DNA from 4 places in the Ancylobacter sp. TW_SC_1 genome. Region 2 is predicted to be linked to each of the others. Evidence: riboswitches for the same ligand, from Rfam matches in the RefSeq annotation. Region 2 holds a riboswitch; each other region holds the start of a gene.
The links. Region 2 has a riboswitch for thiamine pyrophosphate ahead of AC1PZ7_RS09525 (FAD-dependent oxidoreductase). Riboswitches for the same ligand answer to the same signal wherever they lie in the genome.
Positions count from the first base shown of each region.

Region 1: linked by a shared signal. The riboswitch ahead of AC1PZ7_RS19365 (ABC transporter substrate-binding protein) and the one ahead of AC1PZ7_RS09525 (FAD-dependent oxidoreductase) in region 2 are both predicted to bind thiamine pyrophosphate.
Region 3: linked by a shared signal. The riboswitch ahead of thiC (phosphomethylpyrimidine synthase ThiC) and the one ahead of AC1PZ7_RS09525 (FAD-dependent oxidoreductase) in region 2 are both predicted to bind thiamine pyrophosphate.
Region 4: linked by a shared signal. The riboswitch ahead of thiD (bifunctional hydroxymethylpyrimidine kinase/phosphomethylpyrimidine kinase) and the one ahead of AC1PZ7_RS09525 (FAD-dependent oxidoreductase) in region 2 are both predicted to bind thiamine pyrophosphate.

Region 1 is NZ_CM166365.1:4,094,560-4,098,677, reverse strand. Features, by position in the region: gene clcA (H(+)/Cl(-) exchange transporter ClcA) at 1-91, opposite strand, end outside; gene AC1PZ7_RS19365 (ABC transporter substrate-binding protein) at 237-1,175, opposite strand; TPP riboswitch at 1,269-1,366, opposite strand; partial or broken gene AC1PZ7_RS19360 (winged helix-turn-helix domain-containing protein) at 1,413-2,615, opposite strand; gene AC1PZ7_RS19355 (diguanylate cyclase domain-containing protein) at 2,534-3,541, opposite strand; gene AC1PZ7_RS19350 (diguanylate cyclase domain-containing protein) at 3,614-4,118, opposite strand, start outside.
Region 2 is NZ_CM166365.1:2,070,934-2,075,051, forward strand. Features, by position in the region: gene AC1PZ7_RS09520 (MHYT domain-containing protein) at 1-1,662, shown strand, start outside; TPP riboswitch at 1,723-1,847, shown strand; gene AC1PZ7_RS09525 (FAD-dependent oxidoreductase) at 1,898-2,902, shown strand; gene thiS (sulfur carrier protein ThiS) at 2,880-3,077, shown strand; gene AC1PZ7_RS09535 (thiazole synthase) at 3,142-3,918, shown strand; gene AC1PZ7_RS09540 (thiamine phosphate synthase) at 3,939-4,118, shown strand, end outside.
Region 3 is NZ_CM166365.1:1,587,406-1,591,523, forward strand. Features, by position in the region: gene thiC (phosphomethylpyrimidine synthase ThiC) at 65-1,891, opposite strand; TPP riboswitch at 1,974-2,101, opposite strand; gene AC1PZ7_RS07275 (lytic murein transglycosylase) at 2,225-3,460, shown strand; gene AC1PZ7_RS07280 (cation diffusion facilitator family transporter) at 3,465-4,118, opposite strand, start outside.
Region 4 is NZ_CM166365.1:2,581,092-2,585,209, reverse strand. Features, by position in the region: gene AC1PZ7_RS11935 (MFS transporter) at 1-774, opposite strand, end outside; gene thiD (bifunctional hydroxymethylpyrimidine kinase/phosphomethylpyrimidine kinase) at 867-1,673, opposite strand; TPP riboswitch at 1,737-1,850, opposite strand; gene AC1PZ7_RS11925 (Lrp/AsnC ligand binding domain-containing protein) at 1,977-2,213, shown strand; gene AC1PZ7_RS11920 (DMT family transporter) at 2,223-3,167, opposite strand; gene AC1PZ7_RS11915 (cytochrome b/b6 domain-containing protein) at 3,206-3,913, opposite strand; gene AC1PZ7_RS11910 (c-type cytochrome) at 3,915-4,118, opposite strand, start outside.

The DNA.
Region 1 (4,118 bases), 2.0 Mb from region 2:
GCTTCTCGACGCCGACATGGAAGCCGGAGCCGAGCAGGCCGACGACCGCGCCAACCAGGATCGCCACGATGTGATATGCCCCGTTCCCCATGCCTCGACCTTCTCCCGACAAATCAGCAACCGTTTGCAATCGGTAGCATCGTCGGCCGGGGCCCGGAAGCGCGGCAGAGCATATTGTCGCCCCCGGAGCACACGTGGCCGAGGGGGCCGTTGACGGGGCGCTCCGGGGCGAATGCTCAGGGCAGGGGCGGGGCGTAGGTCGAGACCGGCTCGACCTTGTCGATGAGCTTGTGGCTCTTCATGAACTCCCCGAAGCGGGCGTAGCGTTCCGTGTCGAGGGCGGCCGGCGCGTGGGCGAAGCGGCGCAGCGTGTCGGTCCACGCGGTGCGGTTCAGCTCGTCGTCGAGCTTCGGATTGGCCGTCACGAAGGCCTGCCATGCCTCGTCGGGATGGTTGAGGACGTAGATGGTGGCGTCCTCGACCGCAGCGAGGAAGCGCTTGAGCCGCGGGTCGGCCAGCTTGTCCTTGTGGGTCACGTAGATCAGCTCGTCGAACACCGGCACGCCGTGCTCTTCGGGGTAGAAGGCGATGCCCTCCTTGCCCTCAAGCCTGATCTGGGTGAGCTCGAAATTGCGGTAGGCGCCGATCACCGCGTCGACCTTGCCGGCGACCAGCGCGGGCGAGAGGGCGAAATTGACGTTGATCATCGTCACGTCGGACGGCGTGAGCCCGGCGCTCGCCAGCATGGTGCCGAGCAGTGCGTCCTCGAAGCCCGCCACGGAATAGCCGACCGTCTTGCCCTTGAGGTCGGCGATCGACTTGACCGGGCCGTCCTTCAGCGCCACCAGCGCGGTGAGCGGGGTGGAGACCAGCGTGCCGAAGCGCACCAGCGGCAGCCCTTCCTTCACCGAGAGATAAAGGCTCGGCTGGTAGCTGACCGCCACATCCGCCTGACCGGCGGCGACGAGGCGGGGCGGGGCGGACGGATCGGCCGGCGGCACCAGCTCGACATCGAGGTCGTGGGCTTTGAAGAAGCCCTTCTCCTGCGCGATGATCAGCGGCGCGTGGTCCGGATTGACGTACCAGTCGAGCAGGACGGTGAGCTTGTCGGCGGCCGCCGCCGGGGTGAGGCCGAGCGCGAGGGCGAATGCCGTCGCGGCGAACTTGGTGAACATGGATCTCCTCCCAGTTGGAGATCCGGCGCGCGCGCTTTCGGGGGAAATCCGGCACGGGTGCCACGCATCGCGTGGATCAGGCCCCGCCGTCGCTCCGTCCCTTCGCCGGCATGACCCGGATCAGGTTCAAAGGGTCTGGCAGGTGCCATCTCAGCCCCTTCGGCCTTTCGGCCGGCGGGACACCCCTCGGACGCGCGCAGGCTAGCATCGCCGGTATGCCAGGGCAATCTGTGGGGCCTATTCTCCGCGCCAGCCGTCGAGATAGACCGTGCGCTCCACCCCGGCGAAGCGGCCGAGCCGGGCGAGTTCGGCGTCGAGCGCATTGAGCCGGCCGGTCGAGGCCCGCACGCCCGGCTCCAGCCAGAGCCGGCGCACGTCGAGCGAGCCGGCCTTGCGGTCCGCCTTCATGTCGATGCGGCCGATCAGCCGGTCGCCCTCCAGCAGCGGGAAGACGTAATAGCCATAGACCCGCCTGGGGGTCGGGACGAACACCTCGATGCGATAGGTGAATCCGAACAGCCGCTCCGCCCGGGCGCGGTCGCGCAGCAGCGGATCGAAGGGGCTGAGCACACGCAGCCGCGCCGGCGGGGCGGGCAGGGCGGCGAAATCCTCCGCGCTGCCTTTGAAGGCGTGGCTGGCGCGCGGCTTGCCGCCCTCGGCGCCCTCGACCAGCACGGGCTCCAGCCTGTGGGCGTTCGCCGCCACCCAGCCACGCGCCTCCTCCGGTCTGATCAGTCCCCAGAAGGCGGCGATCTCGCCATGGGTGGCGAAGCCGAGCCGCTCCAGCGCCGCGGTGCAGGCCCAGTCGAGGAAGGCCTCCGGGCTCACCTCGCCCGCGAAATGCCGGGCGGGGATGACGCGCTCGGTGAGGTCGTAGACCTTCTGGAAGCCCTCGCGCCCGGCAATGGCGAGCGCGCCGGTGCGCCAGTGATATTCGAGCGCGGTCTTCTCCGGGTGCCAGTTCCACCAGCCGCCGGGCGGGCGCTTTCCGGCGTCCACATCCTGCTCGAAATCGCGGGCCATCAGCCGGCCTTCGACGCGTACCCGCTCCAGCACATGGTCGACATAGCCCTCGAAGCCGTTCTCGTGCCAGGAGCGCCAGCGATCGGCCAGCGTTTAGCGCGCGCGCGCGAAGCGGTGCTTCCAGTAGCCGAAGAAAGTGTTGGGGATGATCGCCGCGTCGTGCGTCCAGTGCTCGAAGAGCGCGCCGTCCTTTTCCAGCAGCGCGGTCAGGTGCTCGCGCCTGTAGGTCGGGTTGCGCGCGAACAGGATGTGATGATGCGCGCGCTCGACGGTGGCGATGCTGTCGACCTGCACGAAGCCGAGGTCGTCGATCAGTTGCAGAAGTCCGGTCTTGGTCAGCGTTCCGCGGGGGCGGCTGAGCTGCTGCCGGGCGAGGAAGACACGTCGGGCGTCGGCGTTGGAGAGGCGGAGGGGCATGGGTCGTCGATCCGGTCGAGGTTTACGGCGACCGTTCGGCCGGTCGACTTGGCAGCGTACATCAGGGTGTCGGCGCGGCGCAGCAGCGCATCGGCGCCGATCGTCTGCCGGGTGACGGCAACGCCGATGGCCGCGCCCACGGCGAGGTTTCGTCCTTCGATGTCCATCGGCGCACAGAGCGCATCGGCGAGCATTTGCATCTCCTGCCCCGTGGGCCCTCCGGTGGGTCCGCCATGTTCCGGAGAGATGCCGCAGGCGAAGGAATGGAGCAGTACGAATTCGTCGCCACCGATGCGCGCGACGAAATGGCCGGGGGCGCTATGGGCACGCAGGCGCTCGGCGAAGCTCCGCAGCACCTGGTCGCCGATGGAGTGGCCGTGGCGGTCATTTATCGACTTGAAGCCATTGAGATCGATATAGGCGAGGCAGACGCCCTCATGCGGCGCGAACCGCTCCAGCAGCTTGCGCAGCCGGTTGTCGAAAGCCGCCCGGTTGGGCAGGCCGGTCACCACGTCGGTGTAGGCGGCCTCGATGATGCGGCGCTCGAACGCCTTGCGCTCGGAATTGTCGATGATGATCTCGATGTCGAACGTCTGGCCATTGATGACGCGGCGCTGCGTCGAGACCAGCGTGGGGATGATGTGGCCGGAGACGTGGCGCAGGTCGATCTCCTCGAGCTCGTACAGGCCGACGGTTTCCAGCGCGTGGATGCGGCGCAGCCGTTCCGGGGAGTCGAGCGCGCGCACGGTGTCGAGATACATGGGCTGGCCCTCGATCTCGTCCCAGCTGCGCCCGATCATGGCGAGGTAGGCGGGATTGGCCATGATGTACCGGGAGACGTGCTCGGCCGTGGAAATGCAGATCGCCACCGGCGAGAGCTCGAACACGTCCGCAAGCGCTTCATAGATCACGGTGCTCGGGATCATGGATCCTCACTGGATCGACGGCACGGGGATCGTCCGTCCAAGCCGGGCGCGATGCAAGCCCGCCCAAACTGGTCAGGCGTCGGCGAAGTGCTGCATTCGCACATCCACATTGCCGGCCCCGGCCTTGGCCACATACATCAGCGCGTCGGCGCGGTGGAGCAGCGTCTGGACGGCGAGCGGACCGTCGGCGATGGCGATGCCGATGGCCAGGCCGACCGCAATCGGCTGACCGTTGAGGTCCATGTCCCGGCAGGTCGCCTCGCCGAGCCGCAGGAAGTCGGCGTGGCGCTTGTCTTCGTCCATGCCGGTCGAGCGGAACAGGATGGCGAACTCGTCGCCGCCAAGTCGCCCCACGAAATGCTCGGGGCTGGCGTACTGGCGCAGCCGCCGGCCAATGCGGGTGAGCAGCCAATCCCCCACGTCGTGACCATAGAGGTCGTTGATCTTCTTGAAGCCGTTGAGGTCGATGAAGGCGAGCCCGACGCCCTCGCCCGGCTTCATTTCCGTGGCCATGCGGGCCAGCGTGTCGTTGAACGCCTTCCGGTTCGGCAGGCCGGTGATCGCGTCCGTATAGGCC
Region 2 (4,118 bases):
GCCGCGACCTTCGCCATTTTCGCCGCCATGCTGCTCGCCGCCTCCTATGACCGGCGCTTCGCCCTGCTCGCCGAGCGCGAGGCGCAGATGTGGCGCGAAAGCGAGGAGCGCTACCGCACCCTTTATCGCCGGACGCCGCTGCCGCTGCATTCGCTCGGTCCCGACGGTCGCGTCGCGCAGGTCAGCGACCGCTGGCTCGATATGCTCGGCTACCGGCGCGAGGAGGTGATCGGGCGGCCGCTGACCGACTTCATGACCGCGGAATCCACCTACCGTCGCGACAAGGAGCACTGGCCGCGCCTGGTCGGCACCGGCGAGTTGCGCGAGGCCGAGTACAAGCTCGTCGCCAAGGACGGGCGGGTGCTCGACTGCGTCCTGTCGGCGGTCGCCGAGAAGGACGCCCAGGGCAACCTGACCAAGACGCTGTGCGGCCTGATCGACGTCACCGAGCGCCGCGTCGCCGAGGAGGCGCTGCGGCAGGCGCAGAAGCTCGAGGCCGTCGGCCAGCTCACCGGCGGCATCGCGCATGACTTCAACAACCTGCTCGCCGTGGTGCTTGGCAATCTGGAACTCGCCGCCAAGCGGGCGCCGAACGATGCGCGCCTGCTCGCGCTGCTCGACCACGCGACGCAGGCCGCGCAGCGTGGCGCGTCGCTCACCCAGCGCATGCTGGCCTTCGCTCGCCGTCAGGACCTCAACCCGGAACCGGTCAACATTCCCGACCTCGTGCTCGGCATGGCCGAGCTGATGCGCCGGTCGATCGGGCCGAGCGTGCGCATCGAGACGCGCTTTCCGCTGGGCCTGCCGCGCGCGCGCGTTGACGCCAACCAGCTCGAACTCGCCTTGCTCAATCTTGCGGTGAATGCGCGCGACGCCATGCCGGACGGCGGCACGATCACCATTTCGGCGCGTGAGGAAGTGGTCGCCGCTCCGGCGGGCGACCCGGACTATGAGGGTCCGCCGGAGCCTGGAGTGCTGTCCGGGGGGCGCTATTTCTGCCTGTCGATCAGCGATACCGGCGTCGGCATGGACGCGGACACGCTGGCGCGCGCCACCGAGCCCTTCTTCACCACCAAGGGGGTGGGCAAGGGAACCGGGCTCGGCCTCGCCATGGTGCACGGCCTTGCCGCGCAGTCGGACGGCAAGCTGATTTTGGAAAGCCGGCCGGGGCGGGGAACGACGGCGACGATCTATCTGCCGATCGCCGAGGCCGCCCGAAGCCGGCCGGAGCCGGAAGCGGAGGATGAGGACGTGGTGCCCGCCGGCGAGACCGGCGCGCAGCGTATCCTGGTGGTCGACGACGACGCCCTCGTGCTCGCCGCCACCGGGGCGATGCTGGAGGATCTCGGCTGTGCCGTCACCGAGGCGGCGTCCGGGGAGGAGGCGCTGCGCATCCTCGAATCCGGCGTCAGCTTCGACGTGGTGCTCACCGACCAGGCGATGCCCGGCATGACCGGCGTCCAGCTCGCCGCCGCCATCTCCAGGCGCTGGCCGAGCCTGCCGATCATTCTCGGCACCGGCTATGCCGAGCTGCCGGCCGATGCCAAGGCCGGGATGATGCGGCTGGGCAAGCCTTTCAGCCGCGAGACGCTGCGGCGCGCCGTGGTCGCGGCGACGCGCGGTCCGGCCGACAATGTCGTCCCGCTCTCGCGCCGGGGCTGAGCGCGGCGCCGGGAATATTGTGGTTGCGGCGGTGACATTCGCCGGCTGAGAGATTATATCGAAGACGTCCGGGGGAGCCTCGTCAGGAGGCTGAGAGGCCATCGGCGCGCTGAGAATGCGCGGCATGGCGACCCTTCGAACCTGATCCAGTTGAAACTGGCGGAGGGAGGAGTGAATGCTGTCCCCGCAAGCTGAATCCACCGAGACCACGGCCGTCCGCGCCGCCGCGAACGCCATGCGCGTGAAGATCGTCGGCGCCGGCGTTGCCGGGCTGACCTGCGCGCATGCCTTCGCCCGGCGCGGCGCCAACGTCACCATCGTCGAGCGCAAGGCCGGATCGGGGCAGGGCTGTTCCTGGTATGCGGGCGGCATGCTCGCTCCCTGGTGCGAGCGCGAGAGCGCCGAGCCGATCGTCGCCGAGCTCGGCTTTGAATCGTTGGCGTATTGGCGCGAGGCCGTGCCGGACGTGCCGAACGAGGGCAGCCTCGTGCTGGCACCGGCGCGCGACCTGCCGGATTTGCGCCGCTTCTCGCGGCGAACCGAGGGCTATGAGTGGGTCGACGGCGCGCGCATCGCGGCGCTGGAGCCGGACCTCGAGGGCCGGTTCGACCAGGGTCTGTTCTTCCCGACCGAGGCGCATCTCGAGCCGCGCAAGGCGCTGGCGGCGCTGACCGCCAGGCTGGTCGACGAGCACAATGTGACCATCCGCTACGAAGCGGACGGCTTCGAGACTGTCGATGACGGAGCCGATTTCGTCGTCGACTGCCGGGGCCTCGCGGCGCGCGACGTGCTCGCCGATCTGCGCGGCGTGAAGGGCGAGATGCTGGTGCTCTATTCCACCGAGATCGCGCTCAAGCGCCCGGTGCGCATGCTGCATCCGCGCATCCCCGTCTACATCGTGCCGCGCGGCGACGGGCATTTCATGATCGGCGCCACCTCGATCGAGAATGACGAGCGCGGTCGGGTGACGGGGCGCTCCATGCTGGAGCTGCTCGGGGCCGTCTATGCGCTGCATCCCGCCTTCGGCGAGGCCGAGATCGTCGAGATCGGCGCCGATGTGCGCCCGGCCTACCCGGACAACCTGCCGCGCCTGCGCCGGCGCGGCAACACGCTCTATGTCAACGGTCTCTATCGCCACGGCTTCCTCGCCGCGCCGGCGCTTGCGCGCCGCGCGGCGGAAGTCGCGTTCGACGGGGCCTATTTCCCGGAGGTCATGGATGAAGATCATCGTGAATGGTGAGCCGGCCGACACGGCCGCCGGCACGCTCGCGCGCCTGCTGACCGAACTGGGGCTCGACGACGCCATCGTGGCGACGGCGGTCAATGGCGACATGGTGCGGGCGGTGAAGCGGGCGGCGACGCCGATCGCCGATGGCGACCGGGTCGAGATCCTCGCCCCGATGCAGGGGGGCTGACAGGGAGACTGTCATGGACGCGATGACCAACAAATCCGGCGTGCCGGCCGGGGCACAGGCCGATGTGGCGACGTTCTACGGCACCGCGGTCGGCTCGCGCCTGCTGCTCGGCACGGCGCAATATCCCTCGCCGGCCATCCTCACCGAAGCGATCCGCGCCTCGGGCACGGAGATCGTGACCGTCTCGCTGCGCCGCGAATCCGGCGTGGCGAAGTCCGGCCAGAGCTTCTGGCAGCTCATCCGCGACCTCGGCGTGAAGGTGCTGCCCAACACCGCCGGCTGCAAGACCGTGAAGGAAGCCGTCACCACGGCCGAGATGGCCCGCGAGCTGTTCGGCACGCCCTGGGTGAAGCTGGAAGTGATCGGCGAGGACGACACGCTGCAGCCCGACGTGTTCGGTCTCGTCGAGGCCGCCCGCATCCTCACGCGCGACGGCTTCCAGGTGTTTCCCTACACCACCGAGGACCTCGTGGTGGCGGAGAAGCTCATCTCCGCCGGCTGCGAGGTGCTGATGCCGTGGGGGGCGCCGATCGGTTCCGGGCGCGGGCTCAACAACCCTTACGGCCTGCGCTCGCTGCGCGCGCATTTCCCCGGCGTGCCGCTGGTGGTCGATGCCGGCGTCGGCCTGCCCTCGCACGCGGCGGCGGCGATGGAGCTGGGCTATGACGCCGTGCTGCTGAACACGGCGGTCGCCAAGGCGGGCGATCCGGTGCGCATGGCCCGCGCCTTCGCCCGCGCCATCGAGGCGGGGCGCGAGGCGGTGATCGCCGATCCGATGGAAGTGCGCGACATGGCGGCGCCCTCGACCCCGGTCATGGGCCGCGCCGTGTTGGGCCAGTGAAGACGTCCAGTGAGAGTGCCATGAAGCTCGATCCGTTCTACCTCATCGTCGATCGTGCCGCCTGGCTGCCGCGCCTGCTGCCGCAGGGCGTGAAGCTGGTGCAGCTGCGCGCCAAGGAGATGGACGAGGCCGAGCTGCGCCGCGAGATCGCGACGGCGCGCGAGGTCTGCGAGCGCTTCGGCGCGCAGCTCATCGTCAAC
Region 3 (4,118 bases), 480 kb from region 2:
CGTGTCGGCGCGGGCACGAGCGGGCGGCCGGGGCGTCCTCGCGGTTCCCCGGCCGCCCGGCAGCCTACTCCGCGGCGGCGACGTCGCGATAGATTTGGCCGCCGCCGTCACGGAAGCGCCCGGCCATCTCCTCCATCCCGCGCGTCGCCTCGGCCTGCCGCGCCGCGTCGCGAATGTCCTGGCTGATCTTCATCGAGCAGAATTTCGGCCCGCACATGGAGCAGAAATGCGCCAGCTTGTGCGCCTCCTTCGGCAGCGTCTCGTCGTGGAAGGCGGTCGCCGTGTCGGGATCGAGCGCGAGGCTGAACTGGTCCTGCCAGCGGAACTCGAAACGCGCCCGCGAGAGTGCGTCGTCCCAGGCGCGCGCCAGCGGGTGGCCCTTGGCGAGGTCGGCGGCATGGGCGGCGATCTTGTAGGTGATGACGCCGGTCTTCACGTCGTCGCGGTTGGGCAGGCCGAGATGCTCCTTGGGCGTGACGTAGCAGAGCATGGCGGTGCCGAACCAGCCGATCATCGCCGCGCCGATGCCGGAGGTGATGTGGTCGTAGCCGGGTGCGATATCCGTGGTCAGCGGCCCGAGCGTATAGAAGGGCGCCTCGCCGCAGACAGCCAGCTGCTTGTCCATGTTGGCCTTGATCTTGTGCATCGGCACATGGCCGGGGCCTTCGATCATCACCTGGCAGTCGTTTTCCCACGCGATCCTGGTCAGTTCGCCCAGCGTCTCCAGTTCGGCGAACTGCGCCGCGTCGTTGGCGTCGGCGATGGAGCCGGGGCGCAGCCCGTCGCCGAGCGAGAAGGTGACGTCATAGGCCCGCATGATCTCGCAGATCTCGGCGAAACGCTCGTAGAGGAAGCTCTCGCGGTGATGGGCGAGGCACCACTTGGCCATGATCGAGCCGCCGCGCGAGACGATGCCAGTCACGCGCTTCGCGGTCAGCGGCACATAGGGCAGGCGCACCCCGGCATGGATGGTGAAATAGTCCACGCCCTGCTCGGCCTGCTCGACCAGCGTGTCGCGGAACACCTCCCAGGTGAGGTCCTCGGCGACGCCGCCGACCTTCTCCAGCGCCTGGTAGATCGGCACCGTTCCGATCGGCACCGGCGCGTTGCGCACGATCCATTCGCGGATGTTGTGGATGTTGCGCCCGGTGGAGAGGTCCATCACCGTGTCGGCACCCCAGCGTATCGCCCACACCATCTTGTCCACTTCGTCCGCCACCGACGAGGTGACGGCCGAATTGCCGATATTGGCGTTGATCTTGACGAGGAAGTTGCGGCCGATCGCCATCGGCTCGAGCTCGCCATGATTGATGTTGGCGGGGATGACGGCACGCCCGCGCGCCACCTCGTCGCGCACGAATTCCGGCGTCACGACATCCGGGATCGCCGCGCCGAAATCCTCGCCGTCGCGGATGATCTCGCCGATGCGCTCGCGCAGGCCGTTCTCGCGCAGGGCGACATATTCCATCTCCGGGGTGACGATGCCGGCCCGCGCATAGGCCATCTGGGTCACAGCGCCGGCTTTGGCCCGCAGCGGGCGGTGGTGGAGCGGGAAGGGCGTCACCAGCCTGTCGTCGCCGACATGGCCGTTGTCCTCCGGCTTCACCCGGCGCCCGTCGTACTCCTCAACATCTGCGCGCGCGCGGACCCAGGCGTCACGCGGGCGCGCGAGGCCGGCGGCGATGTCGATGGCCGCGCTCTCGTCGGTATAGGGGCCGGAGGCATCGTAGACGGCGAGGTTGGGCTCGTTGGCGGAAGGGTGCAGCAGGATTTCGCGGAACGGCACGCGAAAGCCGCGCGCCGGGCAGTCGGCATAGATGCGCCGCGAGCCGGGAATGGGCCCGGTGGCGACGCCGATGGTGCCGGTGTCTTTCAGGTTTTTGGTCGTCATGATGGATCTCCAGAACCGATGGTCGGGGAGATCCGGGTGTTTGACGTTGGGGAAGGATGGCGATGTGCGACACGCGCGCGACACGCCATTCGGTTCCGATCCCTTCGCCGGCATGACCCGGATCAGGTTCGAAGGGTCATCGCGTTGCCTTGCCCTGCGGCGTGGCCGGCGCTCTCTCAGCCCCCTAGCGGGGCTCCCCTTGGAACGGGTCGATAGTCGACCAAAGTCGCCCGCCGGTCAATTCCGCGGCGCCCCGTCACCCTGCCGCCGCCGCATTTCCTGTAGATTGCTGATTCGTGAGGAAACGACGCATCGAGCCATCGGGGAGTGCCCATGCGCAGCTTGAAGACTTCGCTCCGGAAGGTTGCCATCGCGGCGGCGGTCATCGCGCCGTTCGCCTTTCCGGTAGCGGCATCCGCCCAGCAGAGCTGCGGCAATAACGGTGCCGGCTTCGACCAGTGGCTGGCCGGCTTCAAGCAGCAGGCGGTGGCGCAGGGCGTCTCGCCGCGCACCGTGGCCGCGGCGCTGAACGGCGTGACCTACGCGCCCGACATCGTCGGCACCGACCGCGGGCAGAAGGTGTTCGGGCAGAGCTTCTTCCAGTTTTCCGACCGCATGGTCGCCAATTACCGCATCCAGCAGGGCCGCCAGCAGATCCAGAAGAACCCGGCGCTGTTCAGCCGGATCGAGCAGACCTTCGGGGTACCGGGGGCGGTGCTGGTCGCCTTCTGGGGGCTGGAGACCGATTTCGGCGCCTTCATGGGCGACAAGCAGACGATTCGCTCGGTGGCCTCGCTCGCCTGGGACTGCCGGCGGGCGGAGATGTTCCGCACCCAGCTGATGGCGGCGCTGAAGATCATCGACCGCGGCGATCTGACCGCGCAGACCATGCGCGGCCCGTGGGCGGGTGAACTCGGCCAGTTCCAGTTCCTGCCCGACCACTATCTCAATTACGGCGTCGACTTCGACGGCGACGGCCGGGTCGACCTGATCCGCTCGGCGCCCGACGCGCTCGCCTCGGCCGCCAACTATATCCGCGCGCTCGGCTGGAAGGCCGGCCAGCCCTGGCTGGAGGAAGTGCGCGTGCCGCCCAACCTCCCCTGGGACCAGGCGGACCTCGCCGTCAAGCATCCGCGCGCCCAATGGGCGAAGGCGGGCGTGGTGCGGGCCGGCGGTGGTCAGCTTCCCGCCGACCAGCTTCCCGCCTCGCTGCTGCTGCCGATGGGGCGCAACGGCCCGGCCTTTCTCGTCTATCCGAATTTCGACGTCTTCACCGAGTGGAACAACTCGCTCGTCTACGCGACCTCGGCGGCCTATCTGGCCGCCCGCGTCGCCGGCGCCGGCCCGTTCAATCGCGGCCAGGGCGACAGGATTCCGGTGCTGTCCATGGCGCAGGTGAAGGAGCTGCAGACCCTGCTCAATGCGCGCGGCCACCATGTCGGGCGCATCGACGGCATCACCGGCGCGGCGACGCGGCAGGCGGTCAAAGTCGAGCAGATGCGCCTCGGCCTGCCGGCCGATTCCTACCCCACGCCGGACCTACTGGCGGCGCTGCGGACGGGGCGCTGAGGCGTCAGATCACCGGTATGCCGTGCTGCTTGGCCTTGGCCTCCGGCTCGACATGGATGTTGACCAGCACGCCGGCGACGGCGGCCTCCAGCGCGTCCTCGATCCGGTCGCAGATGGCGTGCGCCTCGCTCACCGGCATGTCGCCGGGCACCACGAGGTGGAAGTCGACGAAGATCATGCGCCCGGCCTGGCGCGTGCGCAGATCGTGTGCCTCGATGGCGCCGGTCGCCTCCGCCGCGATGAGATGGCGGATGCGGCCCAGCGTCTCGGCCGGCACCGCCTGGTCCATCAGTCCGCCGACGCTCTCCTTCAGCACCGACCAGCCCGACCACAGGATGTTGACGGCGACCAGGCCGGCAAGGACGAGGTCGAGCCGGTCCCAGCCGGACGCCGCGGCGATGGCGACGCCCGCGAGCACGCCGGCGGACGAGGCGACGTCGGTGATCAGATGGCGGCCATCGGCGACCAGCGCCGGCGAGCGGGCGCGCCGGCCCGCGCGCAGCAGCACCACGCACCAGACCGCGTTGACCACGGTCGCGCCGGCATTGACCAGCAGGCCGTGCAGCGGCGCGTCGAGTGGGCGCGGATCCTGCCAGCCGATATACACCTCGCGGAAGATCGAAATGGCGGCGACGACGATGAGCACGCCGACGATGAC
Region 4 (4,118 bases), 510 kb from region 2:
GAACAGCACCACCTCGGCCAGCACGCCGAGCGACCACAGCAGGCCGATCACCGTGTCGGACAGCCCCTTGCCGTGCCACTGGATGGAGGCGAAGGCATAGAGCACCGCGTGCGACCCCTGCACCAGCGCCGCCGCCGCCAGACCGACGAACAGCACCGGCGCCAGTCCGGCCAGCGCATGGCGCGCTTCCGCCGTCGCGGCGCGCGGCGGCTGCTTCACCTCCTCGAGGGTCGCCGCCGCCAGCGCCGCCGCGAGGCTCGCCGCGACGATGAGCCAGATCACCGTGTCGTGCGGCACGGCGCCGAGGACGAGCCCGCCGAGCAGTCCGCCGGCCACCAGATTGCCGCCGATGAAGGCCATCGAGCCCCACAGCCGCACGCGTCCGTAGTCGATCAGCCCCTCGCGGCGGCGCGCCACTGCATAGGCATCGAGCACCGGCAGGCTGGGCTGCCAGAAGGCGGCGGCAAGCCCGAGCCCGACGAGGATCAGTGTCGCGTTGGGGGCGAGGACGATGCCGACGAAGCACAGCGCCGTGGCGCAGGAATAGCCGATCAGCGTCGCGCGCGGCCGGCCGCTGCGGTCGGCGAGCAGTCCGCCCACCGGCATGGTGACGAGGCGCACCGATTGCGGCACGGCGAGCGCGAGCGCGATCATCGCCGCGTCGAAGCCGCGCGCTTCCAGCCAGATCGGGAAGAACGGCATGAAGACGCCGATGCCGAAGAACAGCCCGGCATAGACGGCGGCAATGGCATGGCGTGGGGCGATGACGGGCACGCGGCTACTCGCGGGATTCGCCGCCTCGATAGCAGGCGCGGGGCCGGCTTACGAGGCCTCAGTGGCCAGCGCCGCCGCGAACCGCGAAAACCTCACCACCAGGCGTGGAAGTGATGCACCGGGCCGTGGCCCCGCCCGATGGTCAGTTCCTCGGAGCGCGCGAGGGCGCGGGTGAGATAGTCCTTCGCCGCCTCGACCGCCGCGCGCAGAGGCAGGCCCTTGGCAAGGCCGGCGGCGATGGCGGAGGAGAGCGTGCAGCCCGTGCCGTGCGTGTTGCGAGTGACAATGCGCGGCGCGCTGAGTTCGAGAAAGCCATCGGCGTCGAGCAGCACGTCGACGCTGTCCGGCCCCTCGCCATGGCCGCCCTTGACGAGCACCGCGCGCGGCCCGAACGCCAGCAGCCGCTCGGCCTGAGCCCGCACCGTCGCGAGATCCTCGGCCGGCTCTTCGTCGAGCAGTGCCGCCGCCTCGGGCAGGTTCGGCGTGATCAGGAGCGCCCGCGGCAACAGCTCGCGGCGCAGCGTCTCGATGGCCTCGGGCACCAGCAGCCGGTCGCCCGAGGCGGCGATCATCACCGGGTCGAGCACCACGGTCGACACGCCATGGCGCACGAGGCCGGACGCCACCTCGGTGATCGCTTCGGGACGCGACAGCATGCCGATCTTCACCGCGTCCACGTCGAGATCGGAGAAGACCGCGTCGATCTGCGCGGCGATGAAGGCCGGCGGAACGTCGTGGATGCCGGTCACGCCGAGCGTGTTCTGCGCCGTGAGCGCGGTGATGACGCTGGCGCCATACACGCAGAGCGCCGAGAAGGTCTTGAGATCGGCCTGGATGCCGGCGCCGCCGCCGGAATCCGAACCCGCCATCGTCACCGCGATCGGTGTGGAACCGCCCATGCTACGCCTCTCTCGCCGCATCGAGGCCGGAAGCGTCCCCGTCGGGGGGCACATGGCCGCCCCGGACGTGCGCGATCCGTTTCCTCCGCCGGCATGACCCGGATCAGGTTCGTGGGTTGGCTGAACGCCTCTCAGCCCATCCGCGCCTCAACGCCACGGGCACCCCAACGAGATCGTCCCGCGAGCGATAGGCGAAGCCGCGCGCCCGCGCAAGCCGGGCTCGTCCCGGGCGGCCGAGGGGGTTGCGCGCGAACCGGCGTTCTGTTCCTTATCGGCCTCCCGCCCCGAAGCCGGAACGCCGCGATGGTCCCTTTCTTCATGCAGATCAAATGTCACCTCGGCCGCTCCTACGAGGTGGCGAACGCCATCGCCGACGCGGAGATCGCCTCGGAAATCTACTCGACCGCCGGCGAGTTCGACCTGTTGGTCAAGTTCTACGTGCCCGAGGGCGCCGACATCGGCCATTTCGTGAACGAGAAGGTGCAGCAGTTCCCGGGCATCCAAGACACCCGCACCATCATCACCTTCAAGGCGTTCTGACGTCGCGCCTCAGGCCGTCGGCCCGGCGGGCGGCGTCGCCGCCTCCTCGGCCCGGCTGCGGTCGATGCCGAGCCGGCGCTCGCGCCAGATGACGAAGAGCCCGGCCCCGATCACGATGGCCGCGCCGAGCACGACGAGCACCGGCGGAATCTCGGCGAACAGGATGAAGCCGAGCAGCAGCGACCACAGCATCGCCGAATAGGCGAACGGCGCCACCACCGAGGCCGGGGCGTAGCGGTAGCTCTCGGTCAGCAGGATCTGGCCGACCCCGCCGAGGAAGCCGATCGCCAGCAGCAGCACGGCCTCCCGCGCGCTCGGCAGCACCCAGCCCCAGCCGGCGGTGGCGAGCCCGGCAATGGCCGCCAGCGCCTGGAAATAGAACACGATGGCCGCGGTCGATTCGGTCTGCGTCAGCCGCCGCACCTGGACCATCGCCCCGGCCGTGCAACTCGCGCCGAGCAGCGCGAAGAGCGCGCCGAACATGTGTTCCGGGGTATCGAACGAGCCCGACATATGCGGCCAGAGCATCACCACCACGCCGCCGAGCCCCACCGTCACCGCCGCCCAGCGATAGGCCTGCACCCGCTCGCGCAGCACGATCGCCGCGAGGACGACGGTGAGCAGCGGTGTGGCGAAGCCGATGGCGGTCGCATCCGCCAGCGGGATCCGCGCCAGCGCGGCAAAGCCCAGGCTCATGGCGCAGACGCCGATGGTGCCGCGCGCGATATGGCCGAACGGATGGGCGGTGCGCACCGCCGCGCTGATCTCGCCGCGCCAGGCGAGCAGCGCCATGAGCGGAAACAGGGCGAAGAAGGAGCGCGAGAACACCACTTCGCCAGTCGGAACATGTTCCGAGACGATACGGACGAGGGCCGACATGATGGTGAAAAGGAACGTCGCGCTGATCTGAAGCGCGATGCCCTTGAGCGCGTGCATGATGGCGCCATGGAGCACGAGTCCGCCCCGCCCGCAAGCGGGACGGACCCGTCATTTCAGGGGAAGGGATCACCGCCCGCCAGCGCGATGCCGCCGAACACCACGGCGACCGCGGCCGCGAGGCAGGCCAATGCCGCTCCGACGGCACCGGGCGTGGCCGGCGCGCGGTCGGCGTAGTCCCCGGCCGGCTTGCGGCCGCTGATCATGGCGCGGATCAGGTTGTCCCTGCCGAACAGCGAATAGACGAGGTTCGCCGCCACATGCAGGCCGATCAGCCACAGCAGGACCGGGTAGAGCCGCTGGTGCCAGACCGAGGCGCTGCGGATGGTCTCGTCGCTGACCGTCGCCGTCATCGGCGCGTAGACCGTGATGTCGTCGCTGGTGAACAGCCCGCTCAGCGCCTGCGCCGCGACCATGATCAGCAGCGCCGCGACCATCCAGCCGCCGAGCGGGTTGTGACCGAGATAATGCGGCGGACGTCCGCGCAGCAGTCTCTCCCCATAGCGCAGCCCCGCCGCCGGCCCGCGCAGGAAGCCGGCGAAGCGCGCCGTCGAGCCACCGACGAGGCCCCACAGCAGGCGGAACACGACCACCACCAGCACGGCAAGCCCGTTCCACTGGTGCCAGACGAGATCGGCGTCGCCGTAATACCGGCTCGCGAAAGCGAGGCCGACCAGCGCCGCCAGCCCCCATTTGGCGATCCGCGTCGGCAGGTCCCACGCCAGCACGCCGGCCGGCGCGGGCGAATCGGTACGCGCGCTCACGTCACTTCTTCTGGCGGAAGGTGTCGTGGCAGGTTCCGCAGGTGCGGATCACGCCGGGGAAGTTCGCCTTGAAGCTGGCCTCGTCGGTGATCGCGGCACGGGCAGCGGCGGCATCGCTGCCGAGCTTGGCGAAGAGCGCCTCGAATTCGGGCGTCTTGGTCCACACCGTCTCCAGCGCCTCGGTATCCGGGCCGGGCCCGGAGCC